DNA from 2 places in the Rhodococcus sp. SJ-2 genome. Region 2 is predicted to be linked to the other one. Evidence: riboswitches for the same ligand, from Rfam matches in the RefSeq annotation. Region 2 holds a riboswitch; the other holds the start of a gene.

Region 1 (7,034 bases), 2.7 Mb from region 2:
TGTCACACCCCCATTCCGGGAACTTCGGGAACCAGACCCCACAGCGCGAACGTGAGCAGCACGTCGAGCACGCCGATCGACAGGATCGCGGTGCGCAGCGCACGGCCTGCCGCTGCGCCCACACCTGCGGGCCCTCCGGACGCGTAGTACCCGTAGGCGCAGTGCACGAGGCTGACGACCACAGCGAACACCATCGCCTTGATACCCGAGTACAGGAGATCCTGCGGCGTGAGAACCAGGTGGAAGAAGTAGTCGTAGGTCCCTGCCGAGGCCCCGTTGAAATACACCACGACGAGGCGGGTGGACAGGTAACTGGCGAGAAGGCCGATCATGTAGATCGGGATGACGCACACCATCGCGGCAAGCACGCGGGTCGCGGCGAGGAACGGAATCGACCGGATGGCCATGGAATCCAGCGCGTCGATCTCGTCGGAGATGCGCATGGCGCCGATCTGTGCGGTGAAACCGACACCGACCTTCGCCGACAGTGCGATCGCGACGACTACGGGGGCGAGCTCGCGAGTGTTCGCGACGGCCGAGAGCATCCCGGACATCGTGGTCATCCCGACGAGCTCGAGACCGCGTTGGGTCTCCACCCCCAGCATCATCGCCGCGGCGAGCGACATGGCGAAGACGATGCCGATCGTTCCGCCGCCCGACAGCAACGACTGGGTTCCGAAGCTCACCTCACTGATCTGAGCAAAAACATGCTTCCGAAACTTGCTGAGAGCATATGGAATCGAAGCGATGGTACGGAAGTAGAACGAGACATGCATTCCGAGTGTCGCGAGGTTGTCGCCGACACGCCCCACCGCCCGTGTCGCACCCGCGATCGGTTCACGTGTTGCAAGTGTCATGCGAACTCACCGACAGCTGGAACGATGACCGTGTACAGGGCAGACAGCGCGGTGTTGACGATGAACACGAGTGCGAACGCGATCACGACCGCCTCGTTCACCGCGTCAGCGACGCCGCGCGGGCCGCCTTTCGTGTGCAGTCCCTTGAACGTCGCCACGAGGGCGGAGAGCAAACCGAAGACCGCTGATTTCACCAGTGCCATAACGAAATCAGCTGGTCGTCCGTATTCCGAGAATGTCGCCATGAATGTTCCGGCGGGTAGGTGCTGCACATAGATGTGATACAGCCAGCATGCGGCGACACCACCGAGAGTGACCATCGAACACAGCGCGAGAGACACTACGACGGCACCGACGAGTCGCGGCGCCACAAGACGTTCGAGGACGTCGAGTCCCATTACTTCCATCGCGTCGATCTCTTCGCGGATCTTGCGTGACCCGAGATCTGTGCAGATCGCCGATCCGGCGACACCCGCAAGCATGAGTGCACACACGAGCGCCGATGCCTGGCCGACGATGATGAAAGCGACGACCGCGCCCGAGTAACCACCGGCCCCGATCCGTCCGGCGAGTTCGCCGACCGACACGGCGATGAATACGCCGACCGGAATCATCAGCAGCAGAGACGGTCCGGTGCACACCCGTCCGATGAACAGGGTCTGCGTGACGGTTTCGTGCAGCGACAGTCGTCGTCGGATGATGGCAACCATCAGGACTACCAGCGACTGCACGGCGAACCCGATCAGGAAACCACCCTCGGTCGCGACGTCGCGAACCGGACCGCGCGATGCCGGCAGCTCGTAGGTCATCTACTGAATCCCTTCATTTCGCACCCCACAACCGTTCTCCGCACACGCGGATCACCCCCATCCGGTAACCGAGCACATCGGCAACACCACCGGAAACAGTCTTCGATTTGCAGTGAAGTGTGGCACACAAGTCTCCGACCGACAAGGCTCAAGTGAACACTCATTCTAGGTTATAGAGCGCGCCTTCCACGCCCTGCGTCTCGGCATGCCCCGTGGGGACGGGCCGACGAAACATGCTTGGTGCCAGTCTATTCTACTATTGCCCGCCGCCCATCACTCGCACATGCCACAACGATCGCGAGAGGCGATCGGATGCCACAGGAGAACAGTCGTACAGAACACGAGCCGCCATACCCTTCAGCGTGCGGCGAGTTCGCCGTTCACGTCATGCATACGTCGGAGAACGTCAGAACAGGCCAGCACACGATCGAGCCCAGGAACGAGATCACCAGATCGACACCTTCCATGTCCGCAAGGTGCGAGGTGTGGGTGAGAGTCCAGATCACCCCGACCAATCCGTACGGAATGGCGATCAGAACGACCAGACCGATGAATTCGGCCACGGACATCTCGTAGGACAGAACCCTGCGTGCAGTGTCGAACACCGGACGGGCCTCCAGCAATCAGTAGGGACAACGGATCCGGATCGCGGAAAGCACCTCGACGCAGGGTGCTCGCCGGGGACGGTATCACCGCCGCATTCGAAACGATAGAGTTTTGTGAACGGTCATTCCGAAGAGTTATCCATCGGACACGAGAACCACAACCCCGCCCTGAACTAGGATTATGCTGCCCTTCTCGCGTTTCTGCACACATATGACAGCAAACAACGGTTCACATGTGCATGATGGTTCGCCGCTGCAAGCAGCGTATGCTCGCCCGAAGAGAGATGCCCGCCGCATCGCAGCCAGGGCAGCCCGAGCAACAGAAGTAGGTGCGCGTGGTCGGCAAGACTCCCTCCCCTCAGGCCGAGCGCAGATCGCGGCCGAAGAACCGGCGAGACCAGATCGCCACTGCGGCCGCGATCGCCTTCAGCGAACGTGGCTACCACGGCGTGAGTGTCGAAGACATCGCCGACGAGGTCGGAATCACCAAATCCGCTCTGTACCGCCACTTTCCGGGGAAGTACGCACTCTTCCTCAACTCTGCTCTCATACTCCTGGACGCCCTGGAGTCCGCTCTCGAGAGCTCACCGACGGGCCACGCCGAATCGGCTACGGACGAGCTCCGCGCGCATCTCTGCGCCATCATCGGCACCACGATCGCCAACCGGCGCACCGCAGGTATCTACCGCTGGGAACGCCGGTACCTACGACCGGAGGATCGCTCTCCCATCCGTCGGCGCGCATGGGAGGTCAACCGCAGGATCGGGGAATGTGTGAGCCTCATCCGCCCGGATATTTCCAGCACGGACACGTTCGTGCTCGTTGCCGCGATGCTCAGCGCAATCGGCAGTATCACTGCGCACAGCCTCACCCTGGCTCCGCGCCGCATCGAGCACATCCTCGTCGATGCATGTGTGGCACTGTCCCGGTCGGATCTCTCTTCGGAAGAACCCATTTCGTCGATACCCACCGCTGCGCGCCACCCGTCGTCGGTGAACAACATGCGCGAGGATCTTCTGCAATCGGCGATCGAACTCTTCCATCGGGAGGGGTACGCGGAAATCGGAGTGGAGGAGATCGCCTCGACCGTAGGCCTGCCCGCGTCGGGCGTCTACCGATACTTCCCATCGAAGGCCGATATCCTCGCAGCCGCTTTCTACCGTGCGATCGACCGGCTCGAGACCTCGATCGAGTCGGCACTTCAGCGGACCTCGAGCCCACGAGACGGCCTCGAAGCACTTGCCACGGTGTATATCGAGCTCTGCATCTCGCAGCGGGAGTTGATGTCCGTGTACTTTGCGGAGCTGATCAATGTGCCTCCCGGACCGCGGGCAGATCTACGTATGCGCCAGCGACTCGACGTCGAACAATGGGCCACCCTCCTCAACGAGGTACGCCCCGAACTCTCGAGCGTCGAATCACGCTTCCTTCTGTACGCAGCGCTCAACCTCGTTCCCGATCTGGGTGTGTTCCTCGGTCCCAACGCCGTGCGGCAACAGGCGCCACGGATCCATGCGGTGATGATGTCGGTACTGCTCGGCTCCACGCCCGAACAGCCTGCATCCTCCGAACACAATCCGCGTATGCCGAAGTCGAGTGCCGCCGGGTCACTGTCTGCGCACACGCCGTCCAGGTAGCGATCGCCTGCCGTGTCCGGCCACTCCGGCAACTCCGCGCGCGAACAGAAGAGGCAGGCCCCAGGCGTCGACCGAGTGTGCGTGCCTTCTTCGCGCGCGGATATCGGAAGGAAGGCATGCTGGGAGACGCACCCGATCCCCGGACACAAGGAGCACTCGACATGGCACGCATCGCACTCTTCGGCGGACACGGCAAGGTCGCGCTGCACCTCGAGCGGTTACTCGCCGACTCCGGCCACGAGACCAGTGCGTTCATTCGCAACCCCGACCACGCCGACGACGTACGCGCCGCAGGAGGCACGCCGGTGGTGGCCGACGTCGAGCAACTCGACATCGCGGCGCTGTCCGACCTGCTGCAGGGCCACGATGCGGTGGTGTGGTCGGCGGGTGCGGGCGGCGGCAACCCCGCCCGCACGTACGCCGTGGACCGTGATGCCGCGATCGCATCGATGACAGCCGCGCAGGAGGCAGGCGTGCGGCGGTACGTGATGGTGTCGTACTTCGGGGCGAGACCCGACCACGGTGTGCCCGAGGACAACAGTTTCCATCCGTACGCAGAGGCGAAGGCCGCCGCCGATACACACCTGCGCGGCACCGATCTCGAGTGGACCATTCTCGGGCCGAGCGCCCTCACCCTGGATCCCCCGACCGGACGGATCGAGATCGAGGGTCAGGGTGCGAGAGACAAGGGGCAGGTCTCGCGCGCCGATGTCGCCGCCGTGATCGCTGCAGTGCTCGAGCGTCCCGAGACCGCCGGTCGCATGATCGAGTTCAACAACGGCGACACACCGATCGCGGAGGCGCTCGACGCACTCCGCTGACGGTCGTCACCGGTAGATCGACGCCGTGGACCCCGGATCTCGCACAGCGGGTCCGGACCCACGGCCATTGTTACGCCTGTGTTACGTTCTCCACGAGTCAGAAGCAGCCCTGATGCAGTACGTGCATCAGAAATGCAAGGGAATCCGGTGCAACTCCGGAACTGTCGCGCAGCGGTGAAGGCGACCGACAGGGCACGTGCCACTGGACCGGAATCGGTCCGGGAAGGCGCCCTGTCGGAACGACCCTGAGTCCGAAGACCTGCTGGCTCACCGAATCACACACGTGGGCCTCGCGATTGGGCCCCTGATACGAGAGAACGATCGATGCGCGCCCAGACCGATGGCACCGCCCTCCCCATTCGTGTTCACGCCTCCGCACGAAGCGACCTACCGACCCCACGACAGGTCACGGAGTCCGCACCGTCGGGGTGCTGAGTTGCTCGAGGTCGCGAAGTCACCTCAGCGCACCACGCCACCGCAGCACACACGAATTCCGGCGATCCCGCTCCTGGTCGTCCTCGCCCTCGCGGTCGTCCTCAGCGGATTCATGTCGCTGACCTTCGGGTCCGAGCCGGTGCCGCTGTCCGCCACATGGGACGTGGTGCGAGCACATTTCACCGGTGGGGTCGGCCCCGACCCGGTGTACGACACGATCATCTGGGAACTTCGTGCTCCCCGCATCCTGATGGCGCTCATCGTCGGTGCAGGCCTGGCCATGGCCGGGGCCGCAATGCAGACCCTGGTGCGAAATCCGCTGGCCGATCCCTATCTTCTGGGTATCTCCGCCGGTGCCGGCGTCGGGGCCACTCTCGTCATCATGTTCGGTGTCCTGACCACTATCGGTGTGTGGGCATTGTCGTTGGGCGCCCTGATCGGCGCCATGGTCGCCGGAGCCGCGGTCTTCGGCATCTCCATTGCACAGGGGGGCCTGACCCCACTCCGTCTCATTCTCACCGGCGTGGTCATGGCCTCGGCGTTCTCGTCCGTCTCCAGCTTCCTGGTCTTCCTCAGTGATGACCGCGATGCCGTTCGGTCGGTCCTGCACTGGACCCTCGGAAGCGTGGCGGGTGCGATGTGGGTGCAGATTCTCCCTGCCCTGCTCGTCGTGGTTGCGTCTGCCGCGATCCTGTTCGCACTCCATTCATGGCTCGACGCGCTGGCAAGCGGACCGGACGTGGCCAGAGCACTCGGTGTGCCGGTGCGGGGGCTCCGACTGGGACTCTTCGCTTTGTCGTCGATTCTTGTCGGCGTGCTGGTCTCGGTGTCCGGAGGAATCGGATTCGTCGGCCTGATCATGCCGCACCTCGCCAGGATCGTGGTGGGCGCACGCCATCGGGTGGTGCTTCCTGTGGCCGCACTCGGTGGCGCACTGTTCCTGCTCTGGATCGACATCGCTGCTCGGGTCCTGCTCAGTCCGGAGGAACTCCCCCTGGGTGTGATGACCGGTCTCGTGGGGGCACCGGTGTTCCTCTTCCTGCTGGGGCGCCGCCACTACAGTTTTTCGGACGGTGACTGATGCATATTCGGATGCGCAATGTTCGCTGCCGGATCGCCGGATCGGACATTCTGTCCGGCATCGATCTCGACTTCCCCGCCGGCTCCATGGTGGCGCTGGTGGGAATCAACGGGAGCGGTAAATCGACATTGCTTCGAACCCTCGCAGGCCTGCGCGCCCCCGCGGAGGGAACCGTCACCCTCGACGGCCGAGATCTCTATTCGCTTCCGCCACGTGCTCGGGCACGAGCGATTGCCTATGTCGGTCAGGAGGAAACACCCCCTCAGGACCTCTTGCTCGGTGAGATGGTCGCCATGGGCCGCATCCCCCATCGGCCACCCTGGTCCCTGGGAGAAGAATCCGATCGGGAGGTCACACTGCGCGCACTGACCACCGTCGAATTGGCACACGCAGTCGATCGCCGGTGCGATCAACTCTCGGGCGGTGAACGGCGCCGCGCCATGCTGGCTCGTGGATTGGCTCAGGAATCGTCCCTGCTGATCCTGGACGAACCGACCAACCATCTCGATATCCGCCATCAGATACACCTCCTCGACACACTGCGCGGCCTCGGCTGCACGGTGGTGGCCGCAATGCACGACCTCGCGCTCGCGGCGGCGTACTTCGATCGGGTCGCCGTCCTCCACGACGGCGCTCTCGCGACCTACGGCGACGCATCCGAGGCCTTGTCCCCAGCAACGATCACTCGTGCCTTCGGCGTTCCTGCAACACAACTCACCGATCCTGCGACCGGACGGCAGCACCTGGTGCTCGGTACCGACTCGCCCCGGATCCGATCACACACGGAGA
Region 2 (7,034 bases):
GGCGGTCGAGCACCTCGACGCGGGCACCGTAGATCTCGGCGATGCGCTCGACGGTGAGCACTTCGGCGGATAGTCCGTCAGCGACGATCCGACCCCGGTCCAGCAGCACCAACCGCTCGCCGTACTGACTCGCCGACGTCAGGTCGTGCATCGCCGCGATCACCGTGAGCTCACCTTCGCGGCGCATCGAGTCGACGAGGTCGAGCACCTGCTGTTGATGTCCGATGTCCAACGCGCTGGTGGGCTCGTCGAGCAGCAGCACCTGCGGTTGCTGCGCAAGCGCCCGGGCCAGCACGACCCGCTGCAGTTCACCACCCGACAGCGCGGTCGCGAGCCGCGACGCGAAGTTCTCGAGTTCGAGCCTCGCGATGACCCGTTCGACGATCTCGCGGTCGCGCGGTTGTTCACTTCCGAAGCGCGGAACATGAGGGGTGCGGCCGAGGTGGATCAGCTCACGCACGGTGACGCCCTCGGGAACGATCGGTCGTTGCGGCATCAACGCGACCGCACGCGCGATGGCGCGACGACCCGAGTGCCGAGGTGTCACCCCCGCGATCTCGACATCGCCGGCCACGGGCACCAGCCCGGCGAGCGCGTGCAGCAGCGTGGTCTTGCCCGACCCGTTGGGCCCGACCAGCGACACCCACTCCCCCGCGCCGACGACGAGATCGACGTCGTGCAGCACCTGCACGCCGCCGCGCTCCGCGCACAGACTTCGGCAGGTCACGCCGTTCATGCCACACCCCGGCTCCGCCGCAGCACGACGAGGAAGAACGGCGCACCGATCGCCGCGGTCACGACGCCGATCGGCAGTTCGGCCGGGGACATCACCGTGCGGGCCAGGACGTCGGCGAGTACGAGGAACGCTGCGCCGACCATCAGCGACAGCGGCAACAGCATGCGGTGCCCCGGACCGATCAGCAACCGGACGGCGTGGGGAATGACGATGCCGACGAACCCGATCAGGCCGCTGGCAGAGACGACGGCGGCCGTGCCGAGCGTCGCGATACACACGAGGATCAGCCGGACCCTGGCCGGGTTGATGCCGAGGCTCGAGGCTTCGACGTCCCCGACCGACATGACGTCGAGAGTGCGCCTGTGCAGCATGATCACGACGACCGAGACGATCACGTACGGCAGCACGGTCCGTACATCGGACCAGCCGTCGGTGGCAAGACGTCCGAGCATCCACGAATAGACCTGGCGCAGCGTGTCGTCGTGGAGCTGCATGAAGAACGTCTGGATGGCGTTGGCGAATGCCGCGACCGCGACACCGGCGAGGATGATGATCACCTCGGTGCGACTGCCACCGACGGTGCGCCCCAGGGCGTAGGTGGCTCCGACGGCGAGCATCCCGCCTGCGAACGCGGCCACGGGCACCCCGGCGAATCCGGCTGCGCCCCCCACGACGATTGCGAGTGTCGCGCCGAGGCCCGCACCGCTCGACACACCGAGCAGGTACGGGTCGGCGAGCGGGTTACGGAAAACGCCCTGGTAGGCGGCTCCGGCGATCGCGAGCATCGCGCCGACGATCACGCCGAGCACCACCCGAGGCATGCGAATGTTCCACAGGATCGCCTGCTGTCGGGTGCTCAGGCCCGAGTCGACGTCGACGAACGGGATCTTGTCGAGCACATCGAGCAGGACGCCTTGGGGGGTGAGCCCGGCCGGACCGACGAGGATCCCGACGAGCATCGCCGCAACGAGTGCGACCACCGCGCCACCCAATACGACTGCGCGGCGACGCGATGTGATCACGGTGCAGGCTGGCCTGCGGGGACGGCGGCGACGATCGCGGCGAGTTCACGCACGAGGTCGACGACGCGTGGACCCCACCGGCTCGCGATGTCCTCGTCGAGGACATGGACCTGTCCGTCGCGGACTGCGGTGAGTTCTGCCCAGCCGGCCCGTTCAGCGACCGTCTCGGGTGTCACACCGCAGCACTGCGAGTCGGCGAGGAAGATCAGATCGGGGTTCTGCTCGACGATGAACTCGGACGACAGCTGCGGGTATCCGTCGCCGCCGGTCGCGATGGAGGTCAGTCCCAGCAGCGAGTAGATCTCGCCGATGTAGGTGTCGTCGGTGACGCTGTAGTACGTGTTGTCGAGTTCGTGGTAGTACCGCAGAGGTGTCTCACGCTCGGGCACGGAGGCGACGAGTTCGCTGATCTCGGTCTGCATCTGCGCGACGAGTTCCGCGGCGTCCCCCACATGGCCTGTTGCAGCACCCACCTGTTCGAGCTGGTCGTAGGTGTCGTCGAGGCTGACCGCAGCGGGAAGGAGCAGCACGTCGACGCCGGCGTTCCCGAGTCCGGCGACGAGGTCGCCGTTGTCGTCGGTGGCGACGACGAGATCGGGGTCGTAGCCCAAGATGGCCTCGACGTTGGGGTTGTAGCCGGACAGATCGGTAACCGGCACGCCCTCTGGGTAATCGGACTGGTCGTCGACGGCGACCACCTGGTCGCCCGCACCGACCGCGTAGAGCATCTCGGTGGTGGTCGGACTCAGCGACACGATGGCCTGCGGAGTTCCGGATTCAGCAGGTGGAGCACTGTCGGACGCGGCATCGTCACCGCTGCCGCAACCGGCGATCACCAGTGCGAGGGCAGCGACACCGGCGGTGAGAAACCTGCGGGAAGTGAGGGACACAACCATCCTCCGTGGCTCGGAGGACGAAAACAGCACGGCTGCAACGAGAAGTTGCGGCACGACACCGTCCTTCGTCCGAGGACCAGTACGTGCCCGCGGCGCCGGCTGACCTGACTCACCGGTCGAATACCGGTCTCACAGTTGCGGGACAGCGCCGGATTCTCACCGGCTTCACCGAAACGCTGCGGGTGCCCTGCCCGATTGGCAGAGCACCCGCAGCGTATCCCACAGCGTTTCGGGATCAGGCGAGCGCCTGCTCCAGGTCTTCGAGCAGATCTTCGGGATCTTCGAGCCCCACCGACAAGCGCACGACGCCGTCGGACAGGCCGATCGCGGCGCGTCCTTCGGGGCCCATCGCCCGGTGGGTCGTGGTCGCGGGGTGGGTGATGAGCGACTTGGAGTCGCCGAGGTTGTTGGAGATGTCGACGACGCGCAGCTTGTTCAGCAGCTCGAACGCCCGTTTCTTGCCCTCCCCCTCAGCGGCGGCGAGTTCGAAGGTGAGGATGGTCCCGCCCCCGCTCATCTGGGACCTCGCCAGCTCGTACTGCGGATGCGATTCGAGGAACGGGTACTTGATCCAGCTCACCTCGGAATGCGACTCCAGGAACTTGCCGATGCGCAAAGTGGAATCGACCGCGGCACGCAACCGGACGGGCATCGTCTCGAGACCCTTGAGCAGGGTCCACGCGTTGAACGGGCTCAGCGACGGGCCTGTGTGGCGGATGAGGTTCTTGACCGGGCCGTCGATGTAGTCCTGGGGCCCGAGGATCGCTCCGCCGAGCACCCGGCCCTGCCCGTCGATGTGCTTGGTACCCGAGTACACGACGATGTCGGCGCCGAGATCGAGACTGCGCTGCAGCAACGGGGTGGCGAAGACGTTGTCCAGCAACACCTTTGCACCTGCCGCGTGGGCCATCTCGGACACCTTGCGGACGTCGACGAGGGTCTGCATCGGGTTCGACGGGGTCTCGAAGAACACGGCTGTGGTGGGCACCGACAGCGCCTTCTCCCACTGGTCGAGGTCTTCACCGTCGACGAACACCGTCTCCACCCCCCACCTGGGCAGAATCTCGTTGCACACCACGAAGCATGATCCGAAGAGGCTGCGTGCTGCGACCAGTCGATCACCCTTGCCGAGCAGCGCGGCAAGCGCCGTGAACACCGCCGACATGCCCGATGCCGTGGAGTAGCAGGCTTCGGCACCGTCGAGCAGGCGCAGCCGCTCCTCGAACATCGTCACCGTCGGGTTGCCGTACCGGGAGTACACGAAGTGGTCGACCTCGCCGGTGAATGCCTGTTCGGCGGCTTCCGCTGATTCGTAGACGAACCCGGAGTTGAGGTAGAGCGCCTCGGACGTTTCCTCGAAGCCGGATCGCAGCACGCCACCGCGCACGCCGAGCGTGGCGGGACGCACGGAATCGGGCAGCGCCTTGCTGAACGCACCGCCCTGGGGAATTGCACTCACGACTGCCTCCACGGCAGGCCCGCGGCCCGCCAGCCCTGTCCGCCGCGATGCTTGTCGGCATCGAGCGGCCCTTCGAATCCTTCGAGAACGTTGTACGCAGGGGCCAGGCCCGCGGCCGTCGCAGCTTCGGCGGCGCCGATCGAACGCTGACCCGAACGACACAGGAAGATCACCGGACCACCGCTGATCCCAGCGTCCTTCAACTCGTCGACGAAGCGCTCGTTGGGGGCCCCGGCCGGATACGACACCCATTCCACGAACAACGTGCGGCGCCCGATCGATGCGGTGTCGGGCACACCCACGTATTTCCATTCGGCGTCGGTGCGCACATCGACGAGCACGGCATCCTGATTTTCCTGCAGCAGCTCCCAGGCGTGCTGCGGCGTGATATCACCTGCGTAGCTCACGGGAATACCTTTTCACAGGTCAGACCCGAGCGATTACGCGGGATAGTGGGCGGTCCACGACCCGCAGGATCGCACCGGGTCGATCAGGCAGTGCAGACGCGCCAGACGTCGTCGACGAGAGTCAAGTGCCACGTCTCGGTTGTCGACTCCCCGTCGATCGCGGTGGTGACGTCGACGGTGGCCTTGTCGCCGTCGATGACCACGTTGTCGCTGCGCTGCAGGTCGATGTCGCCATCGGCCCCAGCGAGCGGCCCCTCACCGCGGCTCAGTTCGCCGCAGCGGAGAATGACGAGGACGTCCTCGTCATCTGCGTTGAGGGCCTTGACGTAGTCGCTGGTCGTGCGTGTGATCCGTTCGTTGTCGTCGAGGTTCTCGCCCTCGGGCGAGAGGATCTGCGTGACGACGAGCACCAGCGCGAGGACGGCGATCACGAGCACGGCCCCGATGAACGGCCAGGGCGTGCTGCGAGTGGGCCCGTCCGGGTCGAGACCGTCGGGGTCGGGTTCGGGATCACGCCGTTGTGCCATGCGGATCATCCTATCGTCGGCAGATCCGCGCCGGTCGGCCGCATTTGCGCCAATAAACCCTAGTGAGGTAGGAATTGACCATGGCCACCACTCCGCTCGTTCGACGCCTCGCCGTCGACCTGTGCCGCGTGAGTGCCCACATGTGTTGTCGCTGAAGCGATTCTCCCGACGTTTCCCGGAGTTCTCATCCACCGTCATCCCGCGCGACCTGCGCGCGCCCACTGAGGGCAGCCTTAATTTAAGCTGGATATGTCCGTCCGCACATCGAAGAGGTAGTTGATCCCCTGTGACTGATCAGAGCCGTCCCCTTCGCGTCGCGATCGTCGGTGCCGGCCCCGCCGGTATCTACGCCGCCGATGCACTCATGAAGTCCGACACTGCGCAGGATCCCGGGGTGAGCATCGACCTGTTCGAACGCATGCCGGCCCCGTTCGGCCTCATCCGCTACGGCGTTGCGCCCGACCATCCGCGCATCAAGGGCATCATCACCGCACTGCACAAGGTGCTCGACAAGCCGAACGTGCGACTGCTCGGCAATCTCGACTACGGCGTCGACATCACGCTCGACGACCTCTACCGCTTCTACGACGCGGTGATCTTCTCGACCGGCGCCAACGCCGACCGGGAACTGAAGATCCCCGGCATCGATCTCGACGGCAGCTACGGCGCCGCAGACTTCGTGTCCTGGTACGACGGCCATCCCGATGTTCCGCGCGCCTGGCCGCTCGAGGCCGAGAAGGTCGCAGTCCTCGGCGTCGGCAACGTTGCGCTCGACATCGCGCGCGTGCTCGCCAAGACCGGCGACGAACTGCTGCCCACCGAGATTCCGCCGAACGTCTACGAGGGCCTGAAGAACAACAAGGCCGTCGAGGTCCACGTCTTCGGGCGTCGCGGACCGGCCCAGGCCAAGTTCACCCCGCTCGAGCTGCGCGAACTCGACCACTCGCCGACCATCGAGGTCATCGTCGACCCCGAGGACATCGACTACGACGCAGGCTCCGAGGCGGCGCGCCGCAATTCCAAGCAGGTCGACATGGTCGCCAACACCCTGCAGGACTGGGCCATCCGCGACGCAGGCGATCGCCCGCACAAGCTGTTCCTGCACTTCTTCGAGTCGCCCGCCGAGGTTCTCGGCGAGGACGGCAAGGTCGTCGGCCTCCGCACCGAGCGCACCGAACTCGACGGCACCGGCAACGTGCGCGGCACCGGCAAGACCCGCGACTGGGACGTGCAGGCCGTGTACCGCGCAGTGGGTTACCTGTCTCAGAACATCGCGAACCTGCCGTTCGACGACCAGGCAGGCACCGTCCCCAACGAGGCCGGACGCGTGCTCGCCGACGACACCGTCGACGGTCCCGACCGGTTCATGCCGCGCACGTACGTCACCGGCTGGATCAAGCGCGGCCCGGTTGGCCTGATCGGCCACACCAAGGGCGACGCCAACGAAACCGTCGCGAACCTCCTCGAGGATCGCGCGGCGGGCCGCCTCTCCGCTCCTGAACTTCCGGGCGAGGACGACGTCGTGAAGTTCCTCGAAGAGAAGAACCTGCCCTACACCACGTGGCAGGGCTGGTACCGCCTCGATGCGCACGAGCGCAGCCTCGGTGAGGCGGAAGGCCGCGAGCGCGTCAAGGTCGTCGAGCGCGATGACATGTTCCGCGCCTCGGAACCCCACAAGTAGACGCTGCGCACTACCGCGTCTCCGGCCGGATGCCACATCTACTGATGCGGCATCCGGCCGGTCTCGTTCTCAGGCGAACAACACCGCACCCAGCCACGCGCCTGCAGCTACGAGCCCACCGAGCAGTTCGACGAGCATCGACAAGCCGACCGCCTTCGTCGCTTCCACCGTCGAGCGCCACGCGTCCTTGTGCGTCCGATGCCGCTGTGCCTCCGACGCGTACATGCCGAGCAGGAACCCGAGGAACAGGCCGATCACCGGGATCACGAAGAAACCGACGATGCCGACCACCCCGCCGATGATCAG

The links. A riboswitch is a leader RNA that binds a small molecule or an ion and turns the genes downstream of it on or off. The one in region 2 is predicted to bind cobalamin.
Region 1: it holds a riboswitch for cobalamin, as region 2 does, so the genes downstream of both, ACSYG9_RS18075 (FecCD family ABC transporter permease) here and ACSYG9_RS03645 (ABC transporter substrate-binding protein) in region 2, are expected to answer to the same signal.

What each region holds. Positions count from the first base shown of each region.
Region 1 covers NZ_CM132340.1:3,837,249-3,844,282, reverse strand. The annotation lists gene ACSYG9_RS18105 (MCE family protein) at 1-1, opposite strand, end outside; gene ACSYG9_RS18100 (ABC transporter permease) at 3-857, opposite strand; gene ACSYG9_RS18095 (MlaE family ABC transporter permease) at 854-1,666, opposite strand; gene ACSYG9_RS18090 (hypothetical protein) at 2,047-2,271, opposite strand; gene ACSYG9_RS18085 (TetR family transcriptional regulator) at 2,607-3,908, shown strand; gene ACSYG9_RS18080 (SDR family oxidoreductase) at 4,070-4,729, shown strand; cobalamin riboswitch at 4,828-5,010, shown strand; gene ACSYG9_RS18075 (FecCD family ABC transporter permease) at 5,166-6,245, shown strand; gene ACSYG9_RS18070 (ATP-binding cassette domain-containing protein) at 6,257-7,034, shown strand, end outside.
Region 2 covers NZ_CM132340.1:766,784-773,817, forward strand. The annotation lists gene ACSYG9_RS03635 (ATP-binding cassette domain-containing protein) at 1-736, opposite strand, end outside; gene ACSYG9_RS03640 (iron chelate uptake ABC transporter family permease subunit) at 733-1,695, opposite strand; gene ACSYG9_RS03645 (ABC transporter substrate-binding protein) at 1,755-2,648, opposite strand; cobalamin riboswitch at 2,732-2,877, opposite strand; gene ACSYG9_RS03650 (O-succinylhomoserine sulfhydrylase) at 2,890-4,113, opposite strand; gene ACSYG9_RS03655 (rhodanese-like domain-containing protein) at 4,110-4,520, opposite strand; gene ACSYG9_RS03660 (Rv0361 family membrane protein) at 4,604-5,047, opposite strand; gene ACSYG9_RS03665 (FAD-dependent oxidoreductase) at 5,334-6,728, shown strand; gene ACSYG9_RS03670 (DUF456 domain-containing protein) at 6,798-7,034, opposite strand, start outside.